Linked DNA regions of Pleomorphomonas sp. T1.2MG-36. The protein of the gene in region 1 binds, or shares a complex with, the protein of each later gene. Links are inferred from orthologs where the notes say so. Each region holds a gene or a part of one and is shown in the gene's direction. Other genes may lie near its edges.

Region 1 (14,314 bases):
GGGCGGCGGCCACCGAGTAGCTGGTGAGCACGACGGTGCCGAGCAGGAAGGCCATGACGAACAGGCCGGTGCCGCCGAGCGGCAGCAGGACAGTCATAAGGCTGGCTCCCGCCGACAGCACCATCACCCCGGCGAGCACCAGGCGTCGGTCATGGGCATCCGACAGCCTGCCCACCGGCCACTGCATCAAGGCGCCGCCAACCACGGCGATCGAGAGAAAAATCGCGGCTCCGTTCGCCGAGAGGCCGCGCCCGATGGCAAACACGGTGACCAGGGACCAGAAGGCGCCATTGGCGACGCCGATCATGAAGGTGCCGGCAAGGCCGACCGGCGCCATTTTCAGAAGCCGAAGAGGCCGGAACTGCACGATGGCGATGGGCGCCGGCTGCGCCGACGTGGTGAGCGCCACGGGGACGACGGCAAGCGACACCAGGAGAGACGCCGCGGCGAACAGCTCGAAATGCTGGATGGGCGCCAGCAATATCATCAGCTGGCCGGCGGTGGTGGTGAGGAAGTTGACGACGATGTAGACGCTCATGATGAGGCCGCGATTGTCGTTGGTGGCGCGGTCGTTGAGCCAGCTTTCGATGATGAGGTAGAGGCCGGCGAGACAGAAGCCGGTGATGGAGCGCGCGCCGATCCAGACCAGCGGATCGACGACCATCGGATGGACCAGCGTGGTGGCGGCGGCGAGCGAGACCAGCGTCGAATAGGCGCGGATATGGCCGGCTCTCAGGATCAGGTAGGGGCAGGCGAGACAGCCGACCACGAAGCCCAGATTGTAGGACGAGCCCATGAGGCCGATGATGACCGGCGTGAAGTGCTCGTAGAGCCCGCGAAGCGGGATCATCGTGCCCAGCAGTGCGTTTCCGCACAGCAGGAAGGCGACACCGGCCAGGAGCGAGACGAGTGGGGCAAAGGTCTTGGACAAGGACGAACTCGTGTGCAGGCGGATGGACGGTGGCTGCCGGCCGAGACCGACCGCGATAGCTGCGCCGACATCGGTATACCCGACCTCTGAGCGCGCAAGTTCGCGAACCTCTACGGCTTTTCCATGAACTTTGTATTTTGAATCGGTTTGAGGCAGTTCGTGTGGAAATGCAAGCAGGGCTCGGCCATATTCGGCCGGTTGTCGGGAGACTGCGACATGACGACGACAGCTTGGGCGACCGCTGACGGACAGTTCGAGGACGGCGACGGCCGCCGTCGGCCGGCGAGGGCGGAGCTTTCCCTCGACGGGCTCGCCATCTTCGCTCCGGAGGGACAGGCGATCGTCTCCTGGCGGTCGAAGGATCTCATTCGGACGATGGGTCCGGACGGCTTCATGATTGGCGCCCGGTTTCAGGCCGGAGCGTTCGTCTTCGACCCCGACGAGGGCGCTGACCTGATCCGGGTGTTGGCCTCGGTCCCCGATGCCGATGCACCGGTGATGCCCCGCGCCCTGGTCTGGACGATGGTGACGATCGTCGCCTTGTCGCTGGCTTCGATGTTTGCCCTGGGCTGGGGCTTTTTCTGGTTGATCGGCTGGCTCACGGCGCCGGGCGCCGGCACGGGGACACCGGGATGAGGGAGTCCATGCGGGGTCATCGGGAGTCAGGACGATTCATGCGATGTGCGGGGGAGTCATGTCAGCCCATGAGCCGACATGACGGCCCGCCGAAGCCGGGGAGGACGGCGTGAGCGACGATATTGCCCTTGAGTACGGGCCGGCATATGGCGTCGCCGAACCGGTCGCCAAGAGCCTCCGCCGGCTGACGGCCCGCAACGGCGGGCCGCTGACCTACCGTGGGACCAACTGCTATCTGCTGGGCGAGCGAGAGATCACGGTCATTGATCCCGGTCCCGACGACGAGGACCACATATCGGACCTTCTGGCGGTCGCTGGCGCACCGGTCCGGCGGATCGTCGTGTCCCACGGTCACGCCGACCACGCCGGGGCCGCGCGCCGCCTGTCCGCGTTGACCGGGGCCGAGGTGATCGGCGCCGCGCCCGACGCCACGCGTTCGTTCTATCGGCCGGACCGGGTGCTGGCCGACGGCGAGGTGGTGGAGACGGAGGTCGGATCTCTCAGAACCGTTGCCACACCAGGACATACGGCGGGGCATCTTTGCTACGACCTTGCCGGGCTGGACCTGCTGTTCTCCGGCGACCATGTCATGGCCTGGTCGACCAGTGTCGTCGTGCCTCCGGATGGAAGCATGGCCGACTACATGGCGTCCCTCGATCGTCTCGCAGCCATCGGGGCGCACATCTACCTGCCCGGGCACGGCGGTCCTGTGGTCGACGGCCCGTTCCGGGTGGCCGAACTCAAACGCCATCGGGAAGGACGCGAGGCGGCTATCCTGCGGGCGCTCGATGGCAAGGAACGAACCATCGAAGAGATCGTCGCCGCCGTCTACATCGGTCTCGATCCGGCGTTGGCCGGGGCGGCGGCGCTGTCGGTCAAGGCTCACGCCGACTGGCTGGAGGACCGTGGCCTCGTCAGGACGAGGGAGGGCCGGCTGGGCCGAAGCTGAGTCAGTTGGCCGCCTGTCGCCGCGACACATCGCCGAACCGGGCGATGAAGTCGCCGACGTGGCGGGCGTTCTCGCCAAGGTCGGGCATGGCGATCCGGCTCAAGGATCGAACGTCGATGCGGCTGCCGCTGTCGCCGGGGCGAATGCGGACGACGACGTCTTCCTGCGTGCCGAGCACCAGCGATCGGGCCTCGGCCTCGATGCGGCCGCTCGCCGCCTCGGTGTCGGGCTCCTCGGCCAGTCGGATCACCCAGCCGAGATCGTCGATGGTCTGTCGGGCCAGCGCATAGGCCTCGACCGTGGAAAGGTCGGCGGCTTGCGTCGTCAGGTCCGGATAGGCGTCCTCCTGCAAGGCCGCCGCTTCGCTGGGAGCGGCGCGCAGATCGATCGGCAGGACCACTTGCGAAAAGCCGGCCGGGGTGGCGGGCGGATCGTCCGTGTCGGTCGAAACGCTGTCTATGGCCGGGTAGGCCACATAGGCCGCAGCCGCGCCGATCAGTGGCGAGAAAGCGGCAATGATCAGCAGCAGAGTGCCGAATGCGCTGTCGGCACCGCCTCGTCCCTCTTGCCAGACGTCGCGGATGGTCATCGCCAGCACACCGAATGCCGCGAGGCCGAGCACGAGGCCGGTGCCGACCGCCACGTACATGGTGCCACTCGATATCAGATCGAGATGGCGGGAGACGATCCCCACCATCATCACCATGAAGGCGAGGCTGGCGACGAAACGCGCGGTACGGGCACCGCGCGCCGGCGGCAATGGCAGCGGGGGCAGGCGGCTCATGAAGAGAATTCCGGCCCGCGTACGTCGTAGGGGCGCACCTCGCGCCAACGCTCCATCAGCTTTTCGAGGCCGGCGTCGGCGCCATCCGGCAGTACGATGCGCGGCGTGACGAAGATATCGCCCCGAACACCCTTCTTGTCGGGCAGGCCCTTGCCGCGCAGACGGAAAGCCTTCGAACCGGTGACGCCGGCCGGAATGGTCATGTCGACGGCGCCCTCGAGCGTCGGCACCCGCACCTTGCCGCCCAGCACCGCCTCATCGAGTGTGACCGGCAGGTCGAGGCGCAGGTTGTAGCCGTCGGGCCGGAACAGGGCGTGCGGTTCGTAGACGAGAATGGCGATGGCGTCGCCCGGCGGCGTGCCTTCGCTGCCCTGGCCTTTGAGACGAAGCTGCTGGCCGGGCTCGAAACCGGAGGGTATCTTGGCGTCGAGCGACTTGCCGTTCGGCAGGGTGATGCGCACCTTGCCCGAGCCGACGATGTCTTCGAGGCGGACGCGCGCCGTCACCATGACGTCGGCACCCTTGGTCGATCCTGCGGCACCCGCGCCCGGGCCGGCTGCGCCGGCGTTCGCGAAGCCTTCAAATCCCGAGAATCCGCCGCCACGCCGGCTTCCGCGTCCACCGCGAGCGGCACCACCGCCAAAGTTGGCGAAGGCATCGCCGAAGATGTCGTGCAGGATGTCGTCGGTCGGCCGGCCGCCGGCCTGGCGGAACCCGCCGCCCATGCCGCCCGCACCGCCGAAGCCTTCGAAACCAGTGAATCGCGGCTTGCCATCGGCGTCGATCTCGCCGGCGTCGAACTGGCGGCGCTTGTCCTTGTCGCCCACGATCTCATAGGCCGAGTTCAGCTCGGCAAAGCGCTCCTTGGAGCGCGGATCGTTCTTGTTGGCGTCCGGGTGGTGCTGCTTGGCGAGCTTGCGGTAAGCCTTCTTGATCGTCGCTTCGTCCGCGCTCCTGGGCACGCCCAGGACCTCATACGGATCACGCATGCTGGTTGGCCCTCTTCAAATGGATGATGGCGCCCAATGGCGCCAAGGTTCTGCCAAGCATGTAATGCCCGATCACGTTCCGTTCCAGAGTGTGCCATTATACGGGTCGGACGACTTTGACAAAATCTTTTCAGGGGGCAGGCGCCCAAGAGGTTGTCGCCAGCCGGGATGTGGCTATATGCCGTCCGAACGCTTGCCCGAATCTGGCCGCCGGCCAGCCAGCATGACGAGGCGTCGACGAGACATGTCCAGTTCCGAGCCAGATTTCACCGGAGCGTCAGAACCGTACCAGTTGTTCGTCAGCTGGATGAAGGACGCCGAAAAGAGCGAACCGAACGACCCCAACGCCATGGCGCTCGCCACTGTCGACGAAGATGGCATGCCGGACGCGCGCATGGTGCTGCTGAAGGGGTTCGACGAGCGCGGCTTCGTCTTCTACACCAACTTCGGCTCTGCCAAGGGCGAGCAGATCCTGAAGAGCCGCAAGGCAGCACTGCTGTTTCACTGGAAGAGCCTCAAGCGGCAGATCCGCATACGCGGCGACGTTTCCGAGGTGTCGAAGGACGAGGCGGATGCCTATTTCCAGAGCCGCGATCGCGGCAGTCGCATCGGCGCCTGGGCGTCCAAGCAATCCCGCCCGCTCGAAAGCCGCTTCGCGCTCGAGAAGGCGGTTGCCGAATGGGGCTTGAAGTTCGGCGTCGGCGCCGTGCCGCGCCCCGACCATTGGTCAGGCTTGCGCATCGCGCCGACCGCCATCGAGTTCTGGCGCGATGGGTTGTTCCGCCTGCATGACCGCGTCCGCTTCCTGCCCGACGGCAATGGTGGCTGGACGCGCACCCGCCTCTATCCCTGACCGACGAAAGGCAGCCGAGAATGACCAACGCCATCGACGTCAGCAACCTCAGCTTCGAGCAGGCCCTGAAGGAACTCGAAGGCATCGTCGCCCGCCTCGAACAGGGTTCGGTGCCGCTTGAGGAGAGCATTTCCATCTATGAACGTGGCGATGCGCTTCGCAAGCATTGCGACGGTCTGCTGAAGGCGGCCGAAGCCAAGGTGGAGAAGATCCGAATTGCCGGTGACGGATCGGCTGCTGGCGTCGAGCCGCTCGACAGGGAATGAAAACGGGCAACGGGGAGATCGTCTGGAGTTCGCCATCGTAAGAGGGGGGGACTCCAGAACGGAGCCGGTCCCGGCCCCCGAGCTTCCGCCGGCTTGGCGGAGGCGCCGCTATCGGCAGCATTGAACGTGCGGGCGACCGCCCGGCATCGCTTGGCGAAGGGCTCGATCGGGGGCTCATCGTTCAGCCGGTTTGGACTGCGGGGCGCGGCGGCGCGCTGGATCGCGCCCCTGAAGAGCTCTAGGTCGATTACTCCTCATCCTCTGACGCGATGCCCTGATGTCAGAGGATACTCCATGCAGACCATCGCTTCGCCTGTCCTGCCAAAGCGGCAGGTCTGGTGCTCGAATGCAGGTCCATCTCGGGCTGCGGAGCGAGGAAACCCACCATGGGACGAGTCGATCTCTCCGTAACGTCAAAACCGCTGGCCGGTCCGTCCGACGCCGGTTTGGCGCGGTCGTTGATCTCATGTGCGCGCCGACCGCCGTTATCGGCGACCCGAGGGCGCTCCTCCGCACTCCAGGTCCATCCAGAAGAGACCATCGCGACAACTCCGGCAAGACCGACCATTTCTCAATTTTGCCGCTTGCCATGCACTCGCTGTCGGCTTGGAGGGGCTATCTGATTTCAGCCCCAGAGGCCGTAGATGATGGGCGCGCCGTGTGGGAACAGCTTGTGTTCCTCGTGGACGCTCGCTCGATCGGCTGAGGATGGTCCGCTGCTCGCATTGCATGATTTGCCTAGGCTTTCAGGTCATGTCGAGCTTTGCCGTCAAACGCATGCCGAGGGAGATCCGCTCCGGAAAGGGGGTGATCAAGGATCTGCCAGCCTTATCGTTGCCGTCGCCGGCTCAGGGGGCTTGGTCCGCCAGAGTCGCAAGCTAGGTCGCGCGGCCCCATAGAATCATCCATGCCGCTCAGTGTTTACGTCATTCCAGCTGCTCCGGGATTCGCTTAAAGAAGAACGTCGACACTGCGATCAAGCGCCCTCGCTTGGTCGCAAGCTTCGGTGAACCGTTGCTGTGGATCAAGCTTTGCGGGGCTCGAAGGTCTGAAACGGCGAGTCCCGGTCTATCGCGGCGGTGACTGACGGCTCGGAGAAGGCCGCGCGAACGGTGCGTCATCGCATCGCAGTGTCTATGAGATCCGAGGTCTCGGGAGGGGCGCCATATGGTTGAAACGGTAAGCCGAACACCAGCTTCCCAGTGGCGGCGCAACAGCGCCTTCTATATCTCGGTGCTGCCGTTCTTCACCATTTTCCTGGCCTTCTCCGTCTTCCCGGTGGTGTTCTCCTTCTACCTCGGCTTCTCGCGTTGGGATGGCTTTGGTTCCCCGGTCTTCGTCGGCCTTCAAAACTACGTCCGTGCCCTCCACGATCCGGTGTTCCAGAAGGCGGTGGCCAACACCATCTACCTGTGGTTCTGGTCGACCCTCCTGACGATCTCGCTTGCCCTGGCCCTCTCGGTCGCCATCAACGAGTATGTCGCCGCCGGCAAAACCTATTTCCGCATGGTGTTTCTGGTGCCGCTTCTGGTGGCGCCTGCGATCGCGGCGGTGGTGCTGCGCCTGTTCTTCTCGGCCAACGGCGGGCTCGTGAATCTCTTGACGGGGGCCGTGACCGGCACCCCGAGCTATTTCGACTGGCTCGGGTCGGAGGTCTGGATCAAGCCGCTGGTCGTCCTTCTGGTCATTTGGCGCTGGACCGGATGGTACATCATCATTTTCCTCGCCGGCCTGCAGTCGATCTCGCGCGACATTTATGAGGCGGCGCGCATGGACGGCGTCGGTCGCTGGGCGATCCTGTCCCGGATCACGCTGCCGCTGCTGATGCCATCCATCGCCTTTGCGGTCATCACCGCGACGCTCGGCGGATTGCAGATGTTCGACGAGCCCTTCGTGCTGACGCAGGGCCTCGGCGGCACGAACAACAGTGCCACCACGGTCGGCATGTATCTTTACGCCACCGCCTTCACCCAGCTCAATTTCGGTCTCGGCTCCGCCGTGTCCTGGTACATCTTCGCGGCAGTCGTCGTCCTTACGCTGGTCTACAGGGGCCTCATGCGCCGCACCAAAGCGGGAGAGGGAGCATGAGCAAAGGCATCCTCGGGCGCATGTCCAATCGCGAGAAGCGCTTCAACATCGGCGTGACGGCGGCGCTGGGTCTGTTGTCGCTGTTCTTCCTGCTGCCGATCTATCTGACGGCGGTCTTCGCGACACGGACGCTGAACGAAGTCTTCCAGTTTCCACCGCCCCTGTGGTTCGGCGACAATATCGTTCAGAACTATGCCAACATCGCCAACGTCTTCCCGCCGTTCCGGCCGATCCTCAACAGCCTTGCCGTGGCCCTGCCGAAGACGGCGGGACTGGTGCTGGTGAGTTCGCTCGCCGGCTACGGGCTGTCGCGCTACACGCGTGCGCCCGGTCACAAGACGTTGCTGGTGGTGACGTTCGCCACCTTGTTCTTCCCGCCGTCGCTGGCCCTCATTCCCTTTTTCCTGCAAATGAATGCCATCGGCTGGCTCAACACCTTCTGGCCGCTGATCGTGCCTGCGGTGGCGTCGGGATTCGGCGTCGTCTGGATGTACACCTATGTCGGCTCGACCGTTCCGCGCGAACTCTACGAAGCGGCGGAGATGGACGGCGCCGGCGGCATCGCGGTGTTCTTCTTCGTCGTTGTTCCGATCATCCGGCCGGGACTGGCCGCGCTGGCGGTCTGGACGCTGATCAGCACGTGGAACGACTTCCAGCTGCCCCTGGTGGTTCTCGGCGACGGAACCAAGTTCACCGTCCCGCTGGCGCTTACGACGCTGTCGACCACGCATTACTCGGACATGCCGGCGGTCATGCTGGCGACGCTGATGGGGCTCGTTCCCGTGTTCGTGCTGTTTGCGCTGTTGAGCAGGCAGTTCATCGCCGGCCTGACATCGGGCTCGGTGAAATAAGGCGGTCGCGTCGCGGACGGCAGGAGAAACGCCCCGGCAGCCGATTCAAGTGGAGGAGAGAACAATGGCAAAGGGACTGAGAATACTCGCCGCGGCGGCGCTGGCCGTGTTGGCCTCGACGTCGGCCTATGCCCAGGAGGCGCCTGACAGGACCATCTCAGGTTCCATCAGCGTGCTGACCTGGCCCAACAACGATCGAACGTTCCAGGCCCTGCTGCCGGCCTTCAATGCGGCCTATCCCAACATCAAGGTCAACGTGCAGGGCATCCCGCAGGCCAACAACGCCTATCTCAACGCCGTGCAGCGCGCGCTCCTGAGCGGCAACGGCGCCGACGTCGCCTGCGTCGAGATCGGCATGATGGCGCTTCTCCGGGACAAGGATCAGTGGGTCGACCTCGCCGAGGCGCCTTACGGCGCCAAGGAGCTGATGGCCAACTTCGCTCCGTTCACCGCCGCCAACTCGACGCTGCCCGACGGCCGCATCACCACGCTGCCCAAGCACACCGGCCCGGGCGGCATGTTCTATCGGCAGGACATCTTCGCCGAGGTCGGCCTGCCGTCCGACCCGAAGGCGGTGGCGGACCTCTTCAGCGACTGGGACGCCTTCATCCGCGAAGGCAAGAAGCTGGTCGTTCCGAACCAGCGCTGGGTCATCGGAAACGGTGAGGAAATCGTCCGCGCCATGATGGCCCAGGCCGGCGTCAGCTATTTCAGCGCCGACGGCAAGCTGCAACTCGACCATCCCGTCTTCAAGGCGGGGCTCGAGAAGGTGAAGGAAGCCTCCGAGGCGGGGCTGATTTCGCCCTTCTCGGCCTGGAGCCCGGAGTGGCAGGGCGCCTTCCAGCGCGGCCAGTTGACGACCGCGCTTTACGGCAACTGGTTCGGCGGCCTGCTCAAGCGCGCCTACGCCACCGACCAGGCGGGCAAGTGGTCCGTGACCTCGGCGCCCGCCTTCGAGGGCAAGCGCGCCTTCAATAGCGGCGGCGACTATCTCGGCGTTCTCAAGAGCTCGCAGAACAAGGAAGCGGCCTGGGCCTTCGTCCGCTGGCTGGTCACCGACAACGAGAGCCTGAAGCAGCAGTTCTCGGGCGACGACCTCTATCCTGCCTGGACGCCGGCAAGCAAGGCCGACTGGCTGAACGCGCCCGACGCCTATTACGGCGGCGAGAACGTCAACGCGGTGTTCGCGCCCGTGCAGGCGGAGATGACGCCGTTCACCCTCAACCCGCTCGACAGCGTCGCCTATACCGCCATGGGAACGGCGATCAATAACGTCGCGCGCAACGTCATGAGCGTCGATGAGGCCCTCGCGGGCGCAAAGGCCGAGATCGAAGCCCGGATGTAAGCGACCGGACAGGAACTCTCTCCGCGGGCGCCGCTGGTGCCCGCCCTTTTCCAGAGGCCGACATGCTGTTTTCGATTCCCCTTGAGGGACAATGGTCCTTTGCGCTCGATCCGACCGGCAGAGGCGAGGCGGAGGCCTGGCATGTCTCCGGGCTGAACGACACGATCGCCCTTCCTGGGAGCGTCGACGAAGCCGCCAAGACGCCGCTGACGACGACGCGGACGATGGCCCATCTCAGCCGCCGCCATCCCTATGTGGGCAAGGCCTGGTATGGGCGCAGCTTCAGCGTTCCGGAGGGCTTGGAGGACCACTTCTTCACCATCGCGCTGGAGCGGCCGCACGGCGAGGTCAACATCTGGCTCGACGGCTACAAGCTCGGACGGGACGAGAGCTTGTCCACGGCGGTGCGGATGATGGCCGGTCCGCTGAGTGCCGGCGAACACCGGATCGTCATGATGATCGACAACGGCCGCTTCGAGGCCGTTGGTGACGCCATCGTTCGCGACAGCGCCATGATGAAGGCCGTCGCCCACTCGAACACCGATCACACGCAGACCAACTGGAACGGCGTCGTCGGCTATCTGCGCGTGGAGGCCGCCAGAGCATCGATCGCCCGGCTGGACGTGCGTGCGCCCGACCGCCACGTGACGGTCAGGATCGAACTCGATGCCTTCGATGCCGACAACCGCTTCCCGTCCTTCTGGAGCGACCCGCACGACGATCAGTTGGTCCTCGAATTCGCCCTGGAGGGCGTTGCCGAACCGATCGTCATCCGGAAACCCATTGTTGTCTCAAGCGGTTTCACCCCGATTACCATCGACGCGGACCTTCCCGCCGAGACCGGCGTCTGGGACGAGTTTTCGCCCGTCGTCCATCGGCTCACGGTTCGCTGGATGCGCGACGGTGTCGAACTCGACCGGCGCGCGACCAGCTTCGGCATCCGGAGCTTCGTGCGGGACGGCCGGTGCCTGAAGCTCAACGGCCGCCCCGTCTTCCTGCGTGGCACGCTCGACTGCTGCATCTTCCCGCTGACCGGCTATCCGCCGACCGATCCGGAGGGTTGGGAGAAGGTCTTCCGCACCGCCAAGGCCTACGGCCTCAATCACATCCGCTATCACTCCTACTGCCCGCCGGAGGCCGCCTTCGAGGTCGCCGACCGTCTCGGCATGCTGCTGCATGTCGAGACGCCGGTCTGGCCGATGCTTGGTGCCGATCCGGCCCTCGACCGCTATATCCACGTCGAGGCGGAGCGCATCGTCGCCAGCTACGGAAATCACCCGAGTTTCGTCATGCTCTGCGTGGGCAACGAGGTGAACGGATCAGGCGTCCACGCCTTCCTCGAACGCTTCATCGACGACTGGCATGCCCGCGACGACCGTCGCGTCTACACCGGCGGGTCCGGCTGGCCGACCATCCAGCGGGCCGACTACATCTCGAAGCCCGAGCCGCGCAACCAGCGTTGGGGCGAGGGCCTTGACGGTCGCCTCAACGCCCGGCCGCTAGAAACGCGCACCGACTGGAGCGACTGGGTCGACGCGGCTCCGATGGCGCTGGTCAGTCACGAGACCGGTCAGTGGTGCGTCTATCCCGACCTTGCCGAAATCAGCAAGTACGGCGGCGTTCTGGAGGCGCGCAACTTCATGATGGTGCGCGACGACCTCGCCGCGAAAGGGCGGGGCGCGCTCGCCCGACGGATGATGCTGGCCAGTGGTGCGTTGCAGACCCAACTCTACAAGGAAGAGATCGAGGCGGCGCTACGCACGCCGGACATGGCCGGAACTCAACTCCTTGGATTGCAGGACTTTTCCGGCCAGGGTACGGCGCTCGTCGGTGTTGTCGACGCCTTCTGGGACCCAAAGCCCTATGTCGATGCGGCGGAGTTCCGCGAGTTTTGCGCTCCGATCGTGCCGCTCCTGCGGGCCGACGGCTTTGTGAAGATTGCGGGCGAACGGTTTGTCGCGACCGTTCAACTGGCGCAGTTCGGTCCGACTGCACTCGAAAACCCGACGATCGTCTGGCAGCTCTGCGACGATCGTGGAACCGTGGTGGATGAGGGACATGTCGACGGCCTTCGGCTCGAAAGCGGATACCTGCATACGCTCGGTGACATCGAGATCGATCTGTCCGAACGTCCTGCGCCGGCTCGCTATGACATCGTGCTGACGCTCGAGGGGACCGACTATCGCAATCGCTGGGGATTGTGGGTGATGGGTGGCGCTGTCGCCACGGACCCCGTCCTGCCACTTGTCGAGACGCTCGACGAGGCCACGTTGGCGCGCGTCGCCGACGGCGAGACGCTGGTGCTATCACCGCCGCCGGAGGCCATGAAGCCGAACGCCGTCCTCGGACATACCGCCGCCTTCTGGAACACGCTCTGGACCAGCGGTCAGGCGCCTCATACGCTCGGACTGCTGGTCGAAGCCGACAACCGGCTTTTCGAGCATTTCCCGACAGCGAGCCATTCCGACTGGCACTGGTGGGAGCTGACCCACCGCCGCCGGGCCTTCGACACGGCGGATGTCGGCTTTGCACCCATTGTGCGGGTCATCGACGACTGGAACGCCAATCGCGATCTGATGCTGGTCGCAGAGGCCAGGATCGGACGGGGACGTCTCATCCTCTGCGCGGCCGACGTCGCGACCGATCTGGACGCCCGGCCGGTTGCGCGCGCCTTCCGCAAGGCGCTTGCCGAATATCTGGCGGCGCCGTCCGGCCCGGTGCCGACGTTGGATCAGGCAACGGTTCTTGGGTGGTGGAAGGCGGTGTCCGTATGAGCGCGATCGAGTTGCGGCAAATCACCAAGGCTTTCGGAGCGGCGAAAGTCATTCATGGCGTGGATCTGGCGATAGAAACGGGGGAGTTCTGCGTCTTCGTGGGGCCTTCCGGATGCGGAAAGTCGACGCTGCTGCGGATGATCGCCGGCCTTGAGGATGTGACGAGCGGCGACCTGCTGATCAACGATCGCATCGTCAACAATGTCGCGCCCTCCGAGCGCGGCCTCGCCATGGTGTTTCAATCCTACGCGCTCTATCCGCACATGACCGTGGCCGGGAACATGAGCTTCGGCCTGCGCATGACCGGGACGTCGAAGATCGAGACGGAGCGGCGCGTGCGGGAAGCGGCCGCCATCCTTCAGTTGGAGCCTTTGATGGGGCGCAAGCCGTCGCAGCTTTCGGGCGGTCAGCGGCAGCGGGTTGCCATAGGCCGGGCGATCGTCCGGCAGCCCACCGCCTTCCTGTTCGACGAGCCGCTCAGCAACCTTGACGCCGAACTGCGCGTCCAGATGCGCATCGAGATCGCCAAGCTGCATCAGCAACTCGGCTCGACGATGGTCTATGTGACCCACGATCAGGTCGAGGCCATGACGCTGGCCGACAAGATCGTCGTGCTGCGCGCCGGTGTGGTCGAGCAAATCGGCCGCCCTGTCGATCTCTATCGGGATCCGGACAATCTGTTCGTGGCCGGCTTCATCGGTTCGCCGAAGATGAACATGCTGCCTGCCACGATCCAGGCGGACAATAGCGCAGCGGTTGCCTCAACGACTGCGCGCCTGCGGCTTACGACGATGCCGCCGCTGGGCGCGAACGTGACGCTCGGTATCCGACCGGAGAGCCTGGGCATCGGCGACGACGCCGGCGACGTTGTTTTTCAGCTCGATGTGTCCGTCGTCGAGAATCTGGGCGGCGAGTCCATTGTCCATGGCCGCCTGGCCGACGGAACCGTCATTCGCTTCGCGCAGCGGGGCGATCACCGGTCCAGGGTGGGCGAAGTGCTGTCCTTGCGCTGCCGGGCGGATGACATACTCGTCTTTGACGCCGATGGTCGTCGGCTGCGCTGATACCGTTCCCCCAGCCACGATGGCCAAAGTTGGAAAGTCCGAGCCCGATGGCGCCGGATCGGCGAGTGGCGCCGAACCGCTCGACGGGAAATGAGGGCAGGCGAGGGTACGATTTTCCAATCGGCCTTTGCTTTGCCGTCTGGGTTGGAAAGGAATTCTCATCCCGCCTCTTGGTGCCGATCGATTCCCCGGTAGCTTGCCCAGAGAAGCAAGGGGAGCCGGATGAACATCGTCGAAACGCAGGACATGTGGGTGCTGAGCGCGGCCCGGAGGATTTGCATCCGGGACGTGGCGGCGGTCTCGGCCGAGCTGTCGCCGGTCATGATGGCCGAGGTGGAGGAGTTGGGATTGGTCGTCGCCGGTCCCTGGATTTTCATCGCCAACAACCTGCCGCGTGATGGAAAGACCCCGTTCGACTGGCGGATCTGCCTGCCGATCGAGCGGCCGCCGGCCTATTCCGGGCGGTTCGAACTGGCCCATCTCGAACCCATCATCGCCGCTTCGGCCCTGCATCGAGGCTCCCTGCGGACGCTGTTTTCAAAGGGTTATGGACCGCTGATCTCGGACATCGAGCGGTCGCGGCACGTCTTTTCCGGTGAAAGCCGGGAGGTCTATCATGACTGGCGGGGACCGGGTTCGCCCTACCATCTCATCGAGATCCAATTCGGTCTCGCTCGATGAGTGTCCCAGCATCTGCCGCAATTTAGCTTGATAAACACATCGCTTGCGAATTGAAGAGACTGTGATTGACTGGTATCTGAGGGTAAGGGGCTTGCCCTCGTAA
Region 2 (14,420 bases), on another replicon or contig:
GCAGATTTCCGCCGGGCGCATGCCGATCTCGACCCAAAGCGCAACCTCGATGAACCGACCTCGCTTCTTGCCGAGGCGCGGGGCGTGCTGCGCGAACGCTTCCTCTCGGCGGACGTCGGCATCACTGGCGCCAACTTCCTGGTCGCGGAGACGGGATCGACGGTGATCGTCACCAACGAAGGCAACGGCGACCTCACGCAGATCCTGCCGAAGACCCATATCGTACTCGCCTCTATCGAGAAGGTGGTGCCGACGCTCGAAGACGTCGCCACCATCATGCGGCTGCTTGCCCGCTCGGCCACCGGGCAGGAGATGAGCGTCTACACCACCTTCTCCACCGGCCCGCGCCGCGCCGGCGATCCCGACGGCCCCGAGGCGTTCCACGTGGTCCTGCTCGACAATGGTCGCTCGGCCATGCTCGGCAGCGAGTTCGAGGACATGCTGCGCTGCATCCGCTGCGGCGCCTGCATCAACCATTGTCCGGTCTATCGCTCGATCGGCGGGCACGCCTACGGCTCGGTCTATCCCGGGCCGATGGGCTCGGTGCTGACGCCGTCGTTGCAGGGCCTCGACGCATCGGCCCATCTTGCCAACGCCTCGACGCTTTGCGGCCGCTGCGAAAGCGTCTGCCCGATGCGCATTCCCCTGCCGAAAATGCTGCGCCACTGGCGGGAGAAGGAGTTCGAACGTCACCTGACACCCAGGAAGGCCCGCTTCGGTCTCGCCATGTGGCGCTTCCTCGCCACACGGCCGAGTCTTTATGGTCTCGCAACTCGCCTTGGCGCCTGGGGGCTGGCGCGCCTCGCCGGCCGGGATGGCTCGCTCCGCCAGGTACCGTTGGCCGGAGGCTGGACACGCTGGCGCGATCTGCCGGCGCCGGAGGGCGGCACCTTCCGCACCGAATGGGCCAAGCGGGGGAGGACGTGATGTCGAACCGTGACGCCATCCTCGGACGCATTCGCCGATCGCTCGGCGTGTCCGGCTCCGACGCCACCCGGCTCGCCGCCGTCCGCCACCGCTTGGCCGAGACGCCGGTGAATGTCGTGCCGGCACGCGGCCAGTTGCCGAGCGCCGAGAGGGTCGAACTGTTCGTTCGCAAGGCAGGCGAGATATTCGCCAGCGTCTCCCGCCTCGGCAGCCGCGACGACATCCCGACCGCCGTCGCCAACGATCTGCGCGAGCGCAATCTGCCGCAGGCGGTCCGGCGCGGTGACGATCCGCGCCTTGCGACTTTGCCCTGGGACCGGGAAGCGCAACTGGCGGTGACGATCGGTCCGAGCGACGGCAGGGATCTTGTCGGCATCAGCCATGCCGACGCCGGCGTCGCCGAAACGGGCACGGTGGTCCTGACATCCGGTCCGGACAATCCGACGACGCTCAACTTCCTGCCCGATCACCATATCGTGGTGGTCGACGCCTCGACGGTGGCCGGCGACTATGAGACGGTGTGGGCCGATCTTCGCCGACGCTTCGGTGCAGGGGCAATGCCGCGCACCGTCAACCTGGTGACCGGTCCGTCGCGGTCGGCCGACATCGAGGAAACATTGCTGCTCGGCGCCCACGGCCCGCGCAGCCTGCACATTCTGGTGGTGGGGTAACCGATGCCGATCCTGACGCTCGTCTTCTACACCGGCGCCCTCGCCGTCGCGGCGGCTTCTCCCGGTCCCGGCATGACGGCCGTGGTGGCACGCGCGCTCGGCGGCGGCTTCCGGGCCGGCATGACATTCATCGTCGGCATCGTCTTCGGCGACCTGTTCTACCTGACGCTCGCCATCTTCGGCCTCGCCTCACTGGCCCAGGAGTTCAACCTCGCCTTCCTGGTGATCCGCTACGTCGGCGCGGCCTATCTGCTCTATCTCGCCTACAAGCTTTGGACCTCGCGCGCCGATCCGGCCGAGGTGGCCGCGAAAGCGCGCTCCGAGAGCGCGTGGCGGACGGTGCTGGGCGGCTTCACGCTGACGCTGGGCAATCCGAAGACCATCGTCTTCTACATGGCTCTCCTGCCGTCGCTGATGCCGATCGAAAGCATAACGCTGACCGGATACTTCGAGCTGATCGGCATCTCGATCGTGACGCTGATGGCCGTCGGCGTGGTCTATGCGGCGGCGGCGGCCGGAGCACGGGAATTCTTCCGCAGTCCGAAAGCGTTGCGGCGGCTTAATCGCGCAGCCAGTACGATGATGGCCGGCGCTGCGGCCGCGGTGGTGGCGCGGTAGGCGGCATCGGCTCTTTCGAGCCTACTCCGCCGCCAGATTCATCACCTGATCGGTGGCGCCGAGGTTGCCGAGCGACGTGACGATGTGCTTGGCGAGCGCGTCGTGGATCGGGCTCTTGGCGTGTTCGGCACGCAGGAGGCCGATCTCGGCCGGTTCAAGCTCGGGGAACCCCTCGCGCAGACCGAGAATACGCATGTTGGCCTTGAGAGCGCTTTCCGGCAGCACCGAGACCGCGAGACCGGCCAGCACCGCACCCGACAGCGCCAGCGCCGCGCTGGAAATATAGGCGACGCGGAAGCGCCGGCCCTCGCGGTCGAGGGCGCGGACGACATTGGCGCGCCAGCAGCAGTCGTCCGGACCAAGGGCGAGCGGCACCGGATCAAGTTCGTGGACGCTGTGATCGCGCGAGCCGACCCAGAACAGCGGCTCGCGCCGGATCACCTCGCCGCGCAGCGAGCCGTAGTAGCCGTGATTGATGATGCCGAGATCGAGACGGCCGTCGCGGATCATGTCGGAGACGGTGACCGAGCGTTGGCATTCGACTGTGATCTCGATCATCGGATTGATGCGAGAGAAGCCGGCCAGCACCGGCGGCAACAGTCGATCGGCGTAGTCGTCGGGAATGCCGAGGCGAACCGAGCCCGTCAGGCCAGGATCTTCGAAGGCGGCGAGCGTCTCGTCGTTGAGGCGGATGAGACGGCGCGCGTATTCGAGCAGCCGCCGACCATCCTCGGTGAGGCGGCTCTGGCGGCCGTCGCGGGAGAAGATCGGCTTGCCGACCCGATCCTCAAGACGTCGCATCTGCATGGAAACGGCAGACTGCGTCTTGTGAACGACGTCAGCGGCTGCCGTGAACGAGCCCACCTCGGCGATGGCGACAAAGGTTCTGAGTTGATCAAGGTCGAGAACGTTCATCTTCAACAATCCTGATGAATAGCCGAACGGCAGCCTATCCAGCGATGACCGTCGGTTTTCGGGTGGCTTCCCATCGCCCCGAGTGGTCTCATGCAGTCAGACCCGTGATATCAAATTTCGTCATGAAAAGCATCAAAAACATGCGTTGGACTGATTGATAGCCCCATGAGATAAATCCACTATCGAAACACCGTAGCGGCATATCCACATCAGAGATGCAAGGCCGCAATGTTCTGCTCGGCGAGCAGAGCAAATACGCAGGAGCCAAGAGAATGACCCTGATCCTTGATCATGCATCCTCGCACCGCGTCTCCTCCCTTCGCCCGATTCACGAGGCGACTCGTCTCGCGGGTGCGCTGTTCCGCCGTATTGGCGCCCTGATTGCAGCGGAAATCGACCGCCGGCAAACCATGCAACTGTTGGAGTTCGATGCACGGGCGCTGAAGGACATGGGCATTTCCCATGCCGATGTCGAAGGCGCGCTGCTCGTCCCCATCGACCGCAAGCCGAGCTACACGCTGGCCTCCCGCCGTGCGGAAGCCCGCCGCGCCGAACGGGAACAAGCTCTGGAAGCCGCTGCTGCGCTTCGTGATTAACACGTACGTGTTTCATAAGAGATACGCATAAGTCCGATAGGAAACATTCATCGGAGTTATGAAGTGGTAAACGAAATCTCAACGGGGCTTCCAAGTGAAGCCCCGTTGGCGCCTCAACTCAAACCTCAACCCCTGACCCAACGCAACGCCGAACCATCCAAAGCCCCTTGATGGAGCCGATCATGTCCACGACCCTCGCGTCCACCACCTTCGCCGCCGCTTTCGTCACGACGTTCACCTCGCTGGTGCGCGCCGCAGCCGAGCGCACGGGGTTCGTCGCGAAGATTATGGTCAATCGCTGGATGGCCAAACAACTCTGCGACTTCACCGATCACGAGCTGGCCGATATCGGTCTCAGCCGATCCGACGTACGCGAAGCCCTCGACGGTCCGCTTCATGCCGATCCGTCGCTCAGGCTCGCCGCGATCGCTCGTGGCAATTCGATGAACATGAACAGTGTTGTCGCGCGCCGCGCAGAGAGCGTGGAGTTCACGCCCTTGGTCAGGGGGAGGGAAGAATGATCGCACCCAGACTGGAAGACTGCGTCAACGATCTTTGCCCCATCACCCGCCGTCCCGTCAGCCCCGATGCTCTGACCTACTATAAGGGCAAGGTGGTCGGCTTTGCCGACCGACAGGCGCGCGACACCTTCCTCGCCGCGATGCTGGCTTTCGAAACGGCCATCCAGCCGCCGCCGGAGGTTCGTTACTCGATGCCGCTCAAGAAGCAGCGCCAGAAAGAGCTGGAAGCGGCCTGAGGTATTTCCGCGAGCGCACCTCCACCCCGGTGCGCCCGTACGGGGTCCGGGCCATCCGCCTCCCTTCCGGACCCTTCCTATCCCGGCCCCCTGCCGGAACAACTGGCGGCGTCGCAAGGCGCCGCCTCTTTTTTTGTCCCGTGGCGGCGTGCTATTGGCTTGCCCATGGCCCATTCCGATTTCCGAACGCCGCGCGTCTTTGTTTCAACGCCGCTCGATGGCATGCCGGTATCCTTCGACCGCGACCAGAGCAATTACCTGCTCAACGTGCTGCGCCTCAAGGAAGGCGATGGCGTGCTGGTGTTCGACGGTCAGAATGGAGAGTGGCGGGGCAGGCTTGGACTTGCCGGGAAGAAGTCCGCCGAACTCCTGGACCTGCGACCAAGCCGACCTCAGCCGGCAGTTCCTGATCTTCTCTATCTCTTCGCGCCGCTCAAGCACGCCAGGCTCGACTACATGGTGCAGAAGGCGGTGGAAATGGGTGTCGGCCGGATACGTCCCGTGCTGACGCAGCATACCCAGGCCAGCCGGGTGAACACCGAGCGGATGCGAGCCAACGTGATCGAGGCGGCCGAGCAATGCGGCGTGCTCCACGTGCCCGCCGTCGAAGACGAGGAAAAGCTCGATCGGTTACTTGGCCGGTTCGAACGCGACGAACCGCTCCGCCGGCTGATCTTCTGTGACGAGGGGGAAGAGACGACCAACCCGCTCGCCACATTGGCGGCGCTGCCTCGCGGGCCGCTTGCCGTACTGATCGGACCGGAGGGCGGCTTTTCGGAAGACGAGCGGCGGACCCTCAGGGCCCTGCCCTTCGTCACCGCGATTCCCCTGGGCCCGCGCATTCTGCGCGCCGACACGGCAGCGGTGGCGGCCCTCGCCGTCGTCCAGACGACGCTCGGCGACTGGTAGATCCGGTTCCTGACACGATCGTGAGCGGATGAGGAGCAAAACGTTTCTCCCCGACCACCTGGCGACAATTGAACAAACCTCACCGTGCGGCTAGGTTGCCGCCCAATCCGAGGGGGCCTCTCATGGCGCGCGACACGTCCGACACTACGCCGATCACTTCCGTCGCCGATCTCGTCGAGAGGATCGCCGGCGGCTGCAAACCCAGGGAACGCTGGCGGATCGGCACCGAGCACGAAAAGGTGGGCTTCCGCAAGTTCAGTCATGCGCCGGTTCCCTATGAGGGGCCGGGCGGAATCCGGCAACTGCTAGAAGGCATGGAAGGGCTCCTCGGCTGGGAGCCGATTGCCGACCGGGGCCAACCGATCGGCCTGCTCGATCCGACTCACGGCGGCGCCATCAGCCTCGAACCGGGCGGTCAGTTCGAGCTCAGCGGCGCGCCGCTCGTCAACTTGCACCAGACGGCGACCGAGCTGCAGGCGCATATGATGCAGGTTCTGGAAATCGCCACGCCGCTCAAAATCGGCTTCCTCGCCCTCGGCGCCAGTCCGATTTGGACGTTGCCCGAAACGCCGGTGATGCCGAAGTCGCGCTATGCCATCATGTCCGACTACATGCCGACGGTCGGCACGCGCGGCCTCGACATGATGTTCCGCACCGCCACGGTACAGGTGAATCTCGATTTCGCCTCCGAAGCCGACATGCGACGGAAGATGCAGGTGTCGATCGCGCTGCAGCCGATCGCCACGGCGCTGTTCGCCAATTCGCCCTATCTCGACGGCCGGGCCACCGGACGCCTGTCCGAGCGTTCCGAGATCTGGCGCGACACCGACAATGCGCGAGCCGGCATGATTCCCTTCGTGTTCGAGACGGGATTCGGCTTCGAACGTTACGTCGAGTGGGCGCTCGACGTGCCGATGTACTTCATCAAGCGCGGCGACACCTACCACCGTGCCACCGACATCACCTTCCGGCAGTTCATGGCCGGTGGCTTCCGCGACCGGTTGCCGGGTGTCGAACCGACCATCGGCGACTGGGACAATCACTTGGGCACGCTGTTCCCGGAAGTGCGGCTCAAGCGTTATCTTGAAATGCGCGGCGCCGATTCAGGCTCTACCGACCACATCCTGGCGCTGCCGGCCTTCTGGGTCGGCCTTCTCTACGATCAGGCGTCGCTCGATGCCGCCTGGGACCTCGTCAAGACCTGGACCGCCGAGGAGCGGCAGCGCCTGCGCGACGACGTGCCGGCGATCGCTCTTAAGGCGGAGATCGGCGGGCGAACGGTACGCGACATCGGCCGCGAGGTGGTGGCGCTGTCGCGGGCAGGCCTCACCCGGCGCGCCCGGCTCAACCGCTGCGGCCAGGACGAGACGAGCTATCTGAAGCCGCTCGACATCATCCTCGATCGCGGCAAGACAGAAGCCGAAGTGCTGCTTGAGAAATTCGGCAACAATCTCGACGGCATCTTCTGCGCACTCGACATGCAACCGATGGGCGACCTCGGCTGCCTCTGACGGCGCTTTCCGGTGACCGGCGGCGTTTGACGCCCCGGCCTCCGGCCTCCATGATCGCCGTTCTTGCGAGTCGTCGCGCGCGGCTCACCTCAGCTTTGCCGGATGATCCTCGGTGACCGACGCCCTTTCCAATGCCGCAGAATTTACAGTTTCCGAGATTTCCTTCGCGCTCAAGCGCAGCGTCGAGGACCAGTTCGGATTCGTGCGCGTACGGGGAGAAATCTCCGGCTATCGAGGACCGCACTCCTCAGGCCATGCCTATTTTGCCCTGAAGGACGAGGGCGCCCGCATCGAGGCCGTGGTCTGGCGCGGCGTGATGGGCAAGCTGCGTTTCAAGCCAGAGGAAGGCATGGAGGTGATCGCCACCGGGCGCCTCACCACCTACCCCAACTCGTCCAAGTACCAGATCGTCATCGATGCGTTGGAACCGGCCGGGGCCGGCGCGCTGATGGCACTGCTCGAAGAGCGCAAGCGCAAGCTGGGCGCCGAAGGACTGTTCGACCCGGGCCGGAAACAGCTTCTGCCCTACCTGCCGCGCGTCGTCGGCGTCGTCACGTCGCCGACCGGCGCCGTCATCCGCGACATCCTGCATCGCCTCGCCGATCGCTTTCCGGTGCATGTGCTGGTCTGGCCGGTGAAGGTGCAGGGTGAGAACTGCGGGCCAGAGGTGGCCGCAGGCATCGCCGGCTTCAATGCACTGCCCGAGAATGGGCCCATTCCGCGACCCGACGTCATCATCGTGGCGCGTGGCGGCGGCAGCCTCGAAGACCTCTGGGGATTCAACGACGAGGTCGTGGTCCGGGCGGCAGCGGCGAGCGAGATTCCCCTGGTTTCCGCGGTCGGCCACGAGACCGACTGGACGTTGATCGACCTCGCCTCGGACGTGCGAGCCCCGACACCGACCGGTGCGGCCGAAATGGTGGTGCCCGTGAGGCGCGAACTGATGGACCGCGTGGACGACCTTGGCCGGCGCCTCACCGGCGCCAGCCTCAGGGCGGTCGACCTCAGGCGAACGCGGCTCGTTGCCGCCGCGCGCGCCCTGCCGCGCGCCGCGGATATCCTCGCCCTGCCCCGCCAGCGCTTCGACAGCGCCGCCAACGCCCTGCCGAAAGCCCTCAGCGCCAACACCACCTGGCACGCCCGGCAGTTCGAGCGGGTCACGGCCCGCCTGACGCCGGCAAGCCTTCTGAGAACCCAGGCGCAACTTGCCGAGCGGCTGTCCGTCCTGTCGGCGCGCGGCGGCCGCGCCATCGGCGAGCTGATCGCCCGACGGCGGGGACGTCTCGAACAGGTGACCTCGGTCTTCGACGCGGTCAACCACATGGCGACGCTGAGGCGAGGCTATGCACTGGTGCGCGACGGCGAGGGAAAGCCGGTATTCCGTGCCGGCGGGCTTGCGGCAGGGGCGGCGGTCGAGATCGAGTTCGCCGACGGCCGGGTGCGCGGTCGGGTGGGCGACGAGCCCTCTCCGGCTGCGGAGGCAAAGCCGACGCCGCGCCGTCCCCGCACGAAGACCGGCCCCGACGATCAGGGCAATCTTTTCTGAGCGAGACGTTCAGACCGACCGCAGACGTCCGTCGCCCGCCTCGCCCATCGGGCGGGCGACGACAACGCGGTTGCGGCCGGCGCGCTTGGCGGCATAGACGGCCTTGTCGGCCTGCTGCAGCATCTGCTCGAAGGACGCCGCGGTGTCGGGATAGGCGGAGATTCCGGCCGAGAAGGTTATGTCGGCCATTCCCTGGCTGGTCGTCACCGGCAGGGAACGGATCACCGCCCGCCATGCCTCGGCGCGGGCGCGGGCCTCCTCGATGTCGGCGTGAGGCATCAGCACCAGGAACTCCTCGCCCCCCATGCGTACCGCCACTTCGCCGGGACGAAGCGACCGGCTGAGAACGCCCGCCATCGCCACCAGGGCATCATCGCCGGCCTTGTGGCCGAAGGTGTCGTTGAGGCGCTTGAAGTGATCGAGATCGAGCGAGACGGCAACCAACGACCGCCCGACGGCGTCGGCACCATCGATCAACCGGTGGGAAATGCTTTCGAGAATGCGCCGGTTGTTGAGACCGGTGAGGCTGTCGCGGTGCGCCATCTCGTGCAGCTGTTCCTGAAGGCTCAGGTTGGCTTCAAGGCGCTCTTCCATCAGCCGCGTCGACACCTGGAGCCTCTCCTGGGCGCGGAGATAGTCGGTGATGTCGCGCAGCACATAGGCGAAGCTCTCGGAGTGGCGCACACCGCCGACGACGACGGTCCGAACCTCATAGGTGCGATCGCCGCGCTGCCAGCGTCGAACCAGATCGCCATCATCGAACAGGCTGGCTCGACCGGCCGGTCCCAAGGTGACACCGAGGCTGGAGAAGGGATGACCAACGAGTGGCTTGCCATCGAAGATCGCCTGCATCGCGGCGTTGGCCTCGGCGATCAGACCGTTTCCCGATACCACCAGAATGCCGTCGGGATGGGCAGCGACCACCGCGCTGAGAGCGACGGGCGCCAACGACAGGAACTGGTTGCGGCTGACCAGGAAGCTGTAGATCACCGGCACCACGACATAGGCGAGCGGGGTCGGGTCGAAGCCGAAGACGCGCACGCCGGCAAGGTTGTAGGCGATATTGGCCGCCCAGGGGACCATGGCCGAGACGAGGAGGCCGGCGAACTGGGCGCGATGGACCGGCGGGGCGTGAACCGCCGCCCAGAGGGTCCGGACCGTCGTCAGCGCCATGAAGAAGTAGATGGCGATCATCGCCGCGAAGAAGACCGAGCCGTGTTCGTAATACAGTTGGTCCGGATAGGCCGGCGTGGGATCGGGCCTCACGGCCACGTAGATGAGGTGGTGCAGTTCGTTGGTGGTGGCGATGACCAGCATCGCGAGACCGGCGGCGATCGAAAGGCCGGTATAGAGCGAAGCGTTCGGCAGATCGCCACCCCGCACATAGGCGCTCATGAACAGCATCCACGAGATCGGCGTGGTGACGATGCCGTACCAGGCGAGCTCCGAGTAGAACAGCTTGAGTTCCGGCGTATCGGAGCTGACGTCCAGAATGGCGCAGATCGCCCACCAGCAGCCCGATGCCATCAGCATGAGATAGTCGGTGCGCCCCGGAAAGCTGCCGATGCGCAACGTGTGCCAGGTGGTCGCAGCCGTCCCGACTACGACGAGTGCCAAAATGACGGCGGCCGGCTGCAACTGAATGGCTCCGCAGAAATTGATTACAAAAAATGATTCGTCGGCATATATCCTGCGGAGCCTTTCCATTTGGTTTCAATTTTATGCGTTCGCCACCCGTGAGCGTGGCAAAGAGCATGTTCGGGACTGGACAGAGCGGAGCGCAACGGCTTTTGTGTGGCACCGAACCATGCGGGGTTTTCCGGAGCCCCTAGGAATCAGGATGCCGAAATGACCGCCTATCGCACGCTGAACGGCCTGAAGGTAGCCGAAGAGCTCGCTAGCTTCGTCGAACAGGAGGCGCTGCCCGGCACTGGCCTCGAACCCGATCGCTTCTGGGTGGCGCTCGCCGATATCGTCGGCCGCTTCGGCCCCGAGAATCGGCGCCTTCTCGACCGGCGCGATGCGTTGCAGCAACAGATCGATGCCTGGCACACCGCCCACCCGGGCGCCGTGGATCCCGCGGCCTACAAGACGTTCCTCACGGAGATCGGATACATCGTTCCCGAGCCGGCGCCGTTTTCCATCGAGACGACCGGCGTCGATCCGGAAATCGCCGAGGTCGCCGGCCCGCAACTCGTCGTTCCCGTGATGAACGCCCGATATGCCCTCAACGCCGCCAATGCCCGCTGGGGCTCTCTCTACGACGCCTTCTACGGCACCGACGCCCTTGGCACGCCGCCTTCGAAGGGCGGCTTCGACGCAGAACGCGCGAAGGCGGTGGTGGCGCGGGCAAAGGCGGTGCTCGACGGGGCGGCCCCGCTCGAGTCCCGAGGCCACGCCGACGTCGTCGCCTATGTCGTCGTCGACGGCAAGCTCAGGGTCCGCTTTTCCGATGGCAACGAAGAGGAGCTCGCCGACCCCGAGGCGTTCGTCGGCTATCGCGGCGATCCCGAAGAACCGGCCGGCATCATCCTGAAGCGAAACGGCCTTCACATCGACCTACACTTCGACCGTGGGCAACCGACCGGCGCCAGCGATCCGGCCGGCATCGCCGATATCCTCATCGAGAGCGCGCTGACCACCATCATGGACTGCGAGGACTCGGTCGCCGCCGTCGACGCCGAAGACAAGGTGGCCGTCTATCGCAACTGGCTCGGGCTGATGCGCGGCGATCTCGAGGCGAGCTTCGACAAGGCGGGCGTCAGCACGACGCGTCGGCTGGCCGCCGACCGCAGCTTCATCCGGCCCGACGATTCGGACGGCGCGCTCAAGGGGCTCAGCCTGATGCTGGTGCGCAACGTCGGTTCGCTTCTGACGACCGACGCGGTGCTGGACGCCGACGGCAGAGAGACGGCCGAGTGCCTTGTCGACGCTCTGGTCACCTCGGCCATCGCCCTTCACGACATCGGCCCGAACGGCCGGCATGCGAACAGCCGCTCCGGCGCCGTCTACATCGTCAAGCCGAAGATGCACGGCCCCGAGGAGGTTGCCTTCGCCGACCGGCTGTTCTCGGCGGTGGAAACGGCTCTGGGCCTCAAGCCGCTCACCCTGAAGATGGGCATCATGGACGAGGAGCAGCGCACCTCGGTCAATCTTCGCGCGTCGATCGCCGCGGCAAAGTCGCGTGTCTTCTTCATCAACACCGGTTTTCTTGATCGCACCGGCGACGAGATCCACACGTCCATGCTTGCCGGGCCGATGGTCCGCAAGGGCGACATGAAGTCGGCGGCCTGGATCGCCGCCTACGAGGCGGGCAACGTCGATGCCGGTCTGGCCCTCGGCTTTGCCGGCCACGCTCAGATCGGCAAGGGCATGTGGGCGGCGCCGGACCGGATGGCGGCAATGCTCGCCGAGAAGATCGGCCATCCGCGCGCCGGCGCCTCAACCGCCTGGGTGCCGTCGCCGACGGCAGCAACGCTGCATGCCCTTCACTATCTCGATGTCGACGTCGCCGCCCGCCAGGCCGAACTCGCGAAACGCGAGCGGGCCTCCCTCGATGCGCTCCTGACCCTGCCGATCGCCACCGACCGTGCGTGGACGGCCGCCGAGATCGCCGAGGAGCTCGACAACAATGCCCAGGGCCTTCTCGGCTACGTCGTCCGCTGGATCGACCAGGGCGTCGGATGCTCCAAGGTACCCGACATTCATGACGTCGGCCTGATGGAAGACCGGGCGACACTCCGCATCTCCAGCCAGCACATTGCCAACTGGCTGAAGCACGGCGTCGTCAGTCGCGAACAAGTGATGGAAACGCTCGGCCGGATGGCGGCGGTCGTCGACCGACAGAATGCCGGCGATCCGGCCTATCGCCCGATCGGCAACGACTTCGCGGGATCGTTGGCTTTCCAGGCGGCGGTAGAGCTCATACTTACGGGCGACCGCCAGCCGAACGGCTACACGGAGCCCGTGCTCACCGCCTTCCGGCGTAGGCGAAAGGTGGAGATGGCCATCAGGTGAATTGATCGGCGCCCAGACCTATCTAAGGATTATGGCGTCCGACGGATTTTGGCTCTCCAACAAGGCCTTGCCGTCGGCGCCGGGGTCGCAAGACCCTCGTCTTGAAGTCTTTGAGGAGGCGCTGCCATGACCGTCAGGGACATCTTCACCATCATCGACATCTACAATGAAAAGATGAACGCCTCCACGGCGGCGCTTGAACTCGCTTCGCGGCGAAAGGCCCATGTCACCGGCCTGGCGTTGGCGCTCGAACCGATCGCGCCCGGCTTCCTCGCTTCGCCGGTTCCGGCGGAATATCTGGTCGAGGCGATCACCAACGCTGAGACCTCGGCCAAGGAGGCCGCCGCCGCCTTTGCCGCAGAGGCGACGAAATACGGCGTCGACGCCGAGGCCCGTACCGCCACCGTCTATTCGGGCGGGACACCGGCCATTGTCCGGCAGGCGCAGCTTTCGGACCTGATCATCATTGGCCAGGATGACCCCGAGCATGGCGAGCCGATGCGCGCCGCCATCATCGAGACGTTGCTGTTCGAATCCGGCGTGCCGGTCATGATCATTCCGTCGGCCTGGAACAAGCCCATCACCTCCGAGAAGGTCATGATCGCCTGGGACGGTTCGTCGACGGCGGCGCGGGCCGTGCATGCCGCCTTGCCGGCATTGAGGGTGGCCACTTCGATCGAGGTGGTTATGGTGGCCGGCTCCAAGAACTGGTCCGGCGAACCGGGCGCCGACGTCGCCGCCTATCTGGCACGGCACGACCACAAGGTCACCGTCACGACGCTGCCGCGCTCGGCGTCGGAAGTATCGACGGTGCTCAACAACCATGCCGCCGAAAGCGGCGCGACCATGCTGGTCATGGGCGGCTACGGGCATAACCGCTTCCGCCAGTTCGTGCTGGGCGGCGTCACCCGCGACATGCTTGAGAAGATGACCATTCCTACTCTGATGACCCACTGATCGTCCGAACCGGAGCGCCTCTGCCCTGTTGCGCTCCGGTCCCTCCATCGCCGAGCCTTGGCCGACATGAGCCTTCAGAGCCTCGACCCCTTCTTTCGGCCGAAGCGCGTCGTGCTGATCGGCGCGACCGCCCGGCCGAACTCGGTCGGATCGGTGCTTGCCCGCAACCTTGCCGCCTTCGGTCGCGACCGGATCGCCTTCGTCAATCCTTTCGTTTCCGAGATCGACGGTGTCGCGGTTCACCCCTCGGTCGCCGATCTTGCCGTGCCGGCCGACCTCGCGGTCGTCGCCGTCCCGCCGGAGGCGATCGTCGGCGTGATGGAGGAAATTGGCGCCGCCGGCATTCGCCATGCGGTCGTCATCACCACCGGGCTTGGCCACGGGCCGGGCAGCCTTCTCGAGGCCATGACGGCGGTGGCAAGGCACAATGGCATACGGGTTCTCGGCCCCAACAGCGCCGGCCTGCAGATTCCCCCTATCGGCCTCAATGCCAGCTTCGCGCAGCGAGCTGCCGTGCCCGGAGATCTCGCCTTCGTTTCGCAATCGGGAACGCTGACCCACGCCGCGCTCGACTGGGCAGCGCGGCATGGCATCGGCTTTTCGGGCATTGCCGTGCTGGGCGATGCCGTCGACGTCGACTTCGACGAAATGCTCGACCATTTCGCCCTCGACCATCGCACCCGCGCCATTCTTCTTTATCTGGAAAGCATTCGCGACGCTCGCGCCTTCCTGTCGGCGGCGCGCGCCGCCGCGCGCTCGAAGCCGGTGGTGGTGATCAAGGCCGGCCGGCATGCCGCAGGCGCCCGCGCCGCTCGGTCGCATACCGGCGCGCTGGCCGGCGTCGACGCCGTCTATGACTGTGCGTTCCGCCGGGCCGGCCTGCTCAGGGTCGCCGATCTCGACGAGATGTTCGCCGCCGCCGAAACGCTCAGTCTCGTTCCGCGCATCCAGGGCAAGCGCATCGCCGTCATCACCAACGGCGGCGGTGCCGGCGTG

The links.
Region 2: the proteins of QQZ18_RS09670 (region 1) and xseA are in contact, whole or in part, in a cryo-EM structure (PDB 8TXR), measured with the Escherichia coli proteins. The link is inferred for Pleomorphomonas sp. T1.2MG-36 from one-to-one orthologs.

The regions. Positions count from the first base shown.
Region 1 is NZ_CATNLY010000012.1:590,603-604,916, reverse strand. Bases 3,902-6,785 are described here. They hold QQZ18_RS09670 (exodeoxyribonuclease VII small subunit), read left to right. Parts: upstream 3,902-5,162; coding sequence 5,163-5,408; downstream 5,409-6,785. Other genes in these bases: QQZ18_RS09665 (carbohydrate ABC transporter permease), read left to right, coding at 6,576-6,785; pdxH (pyridoxamine 5'-phosphate oxidase), read left to right, coding at 4,534-5,142; QQZ18_RS09680 (DnaJ C-terminal domain-containing protein), read right to left, coding at 3,902-4,289. In the rest of the region: QQZ18_RS09700 (MFS transporter), read right to left, coding at 1-931; QQZ18_RS09695 (hypothetical protein), read left to right, coding at 1,148-1,567; QQZ18_RS09690 (MBL fold metallo-hydrolase), read left to right, coding at 1,677-2,516; QQZ18_RS09685 (DUF1499 domain-containing protein), read right to left, coding at 2,518-3,300; more of QQZ18_RS09680, read right to left, coding at 3,297-3,901; more of QQZ18_RS09665, read left to right, coding at 6,786-7,496; QQZ18_RS09660 (carbohydrate ABC transporter permease), read left to right, coding at 7,493-8,347; QQZ18_RS09655 (extracellular solute-binding protein), read left to right, coding at 8,412-9,692; QQZ18_RS09650 (sugar-binding domain-containing protein), read left to right, coding at 9,755-12,466; QQZ18_RS09645 (ABC transporter ATP-binding protein), read left to right, coding at 12,463-13,530; QQZ18_RS09640 (hypothetical protein), read left to right, coding at 13,753-14,211. UniProt on the Escherichia coli protein: Bidirectionally degrades single-stranded DNA into large acid-insoluble oligonucleotides, which are then degraded further into small acid-soluble oligonucleotides.
Region 2 is NZ_CATNLY010000023.1:196,350-210,769, forward strand. The notes cover bases 6,244-9,233. They hold xseA (exodeoxyribonuclease VII large subunit), read left to right. Parts: upstream 6,244-7,016; coding sequence 7,017-8,450; downstream 8,451-9,233. Other genes in these bases: QQZ18_RS12420 (glutamate--cysteine ligase), read left to right, coding at 6,244-6,904; QQZ18_RS12430 (histidine kinase N-terminal 7TM domain-containing diguanylate cyclase), read right to left, coding at 8,460-9,233. Also shown: QQZ18_RS12380 (LutB/LldF family L-lactate oxidation iron-sulfur protein), read left to right, coding at 1-927; QQZ18_RS12385 (LutC/YkgG family protein), read left to right, coding at 927-1,598; QQZ18_RS12390 (LysE family translocator), read left to right, coding at 1,602-2,216; QQZ18_RS12395 (LysR substrate-binding domain-containing protein), read right to left, coding at 2,238-3,131; QQZ18_RS12400 (DUF1127 domain-containing protein), read left to right, coding at 3,404-3,727; QQZ18_RS12405 (DUF1127 domain-containing protein), read left to right, coding at 3,910-4,248; QQZ18_RS12410 (glutathione S-transferase), read left to right, coding at 4,245-4,484; QQZ18_RS12415 (16S rRNA (uracil(1498)-N(3))-methyltransferase), read left to right, coding at 4,650-5,393; more of QQZ18_RS12420, read left to right, coding at 5,516-6,243; more of QQZ18_RS12430, read right to left, coding at 9,234-10,088; QQZ18_RS12435 (malate synthase G), read left to right, coding at 10,299-12,467; QQZ18_RS12440 (universal stress protein), read left to right, coding at 12,594-13,424; QQZ18_RS12445 (bifunctional acetate--CoA ligase family protein/GNAT family N-acetyltransferase), read left to right, coding at 13,491-14,420. UniProt on the Escherichia coli protein: Bidirectionally degrades single-stranded DNA into large acid-insoluble oligonucleotides, which are then degraded further into small acid-soluble oligonucleotides.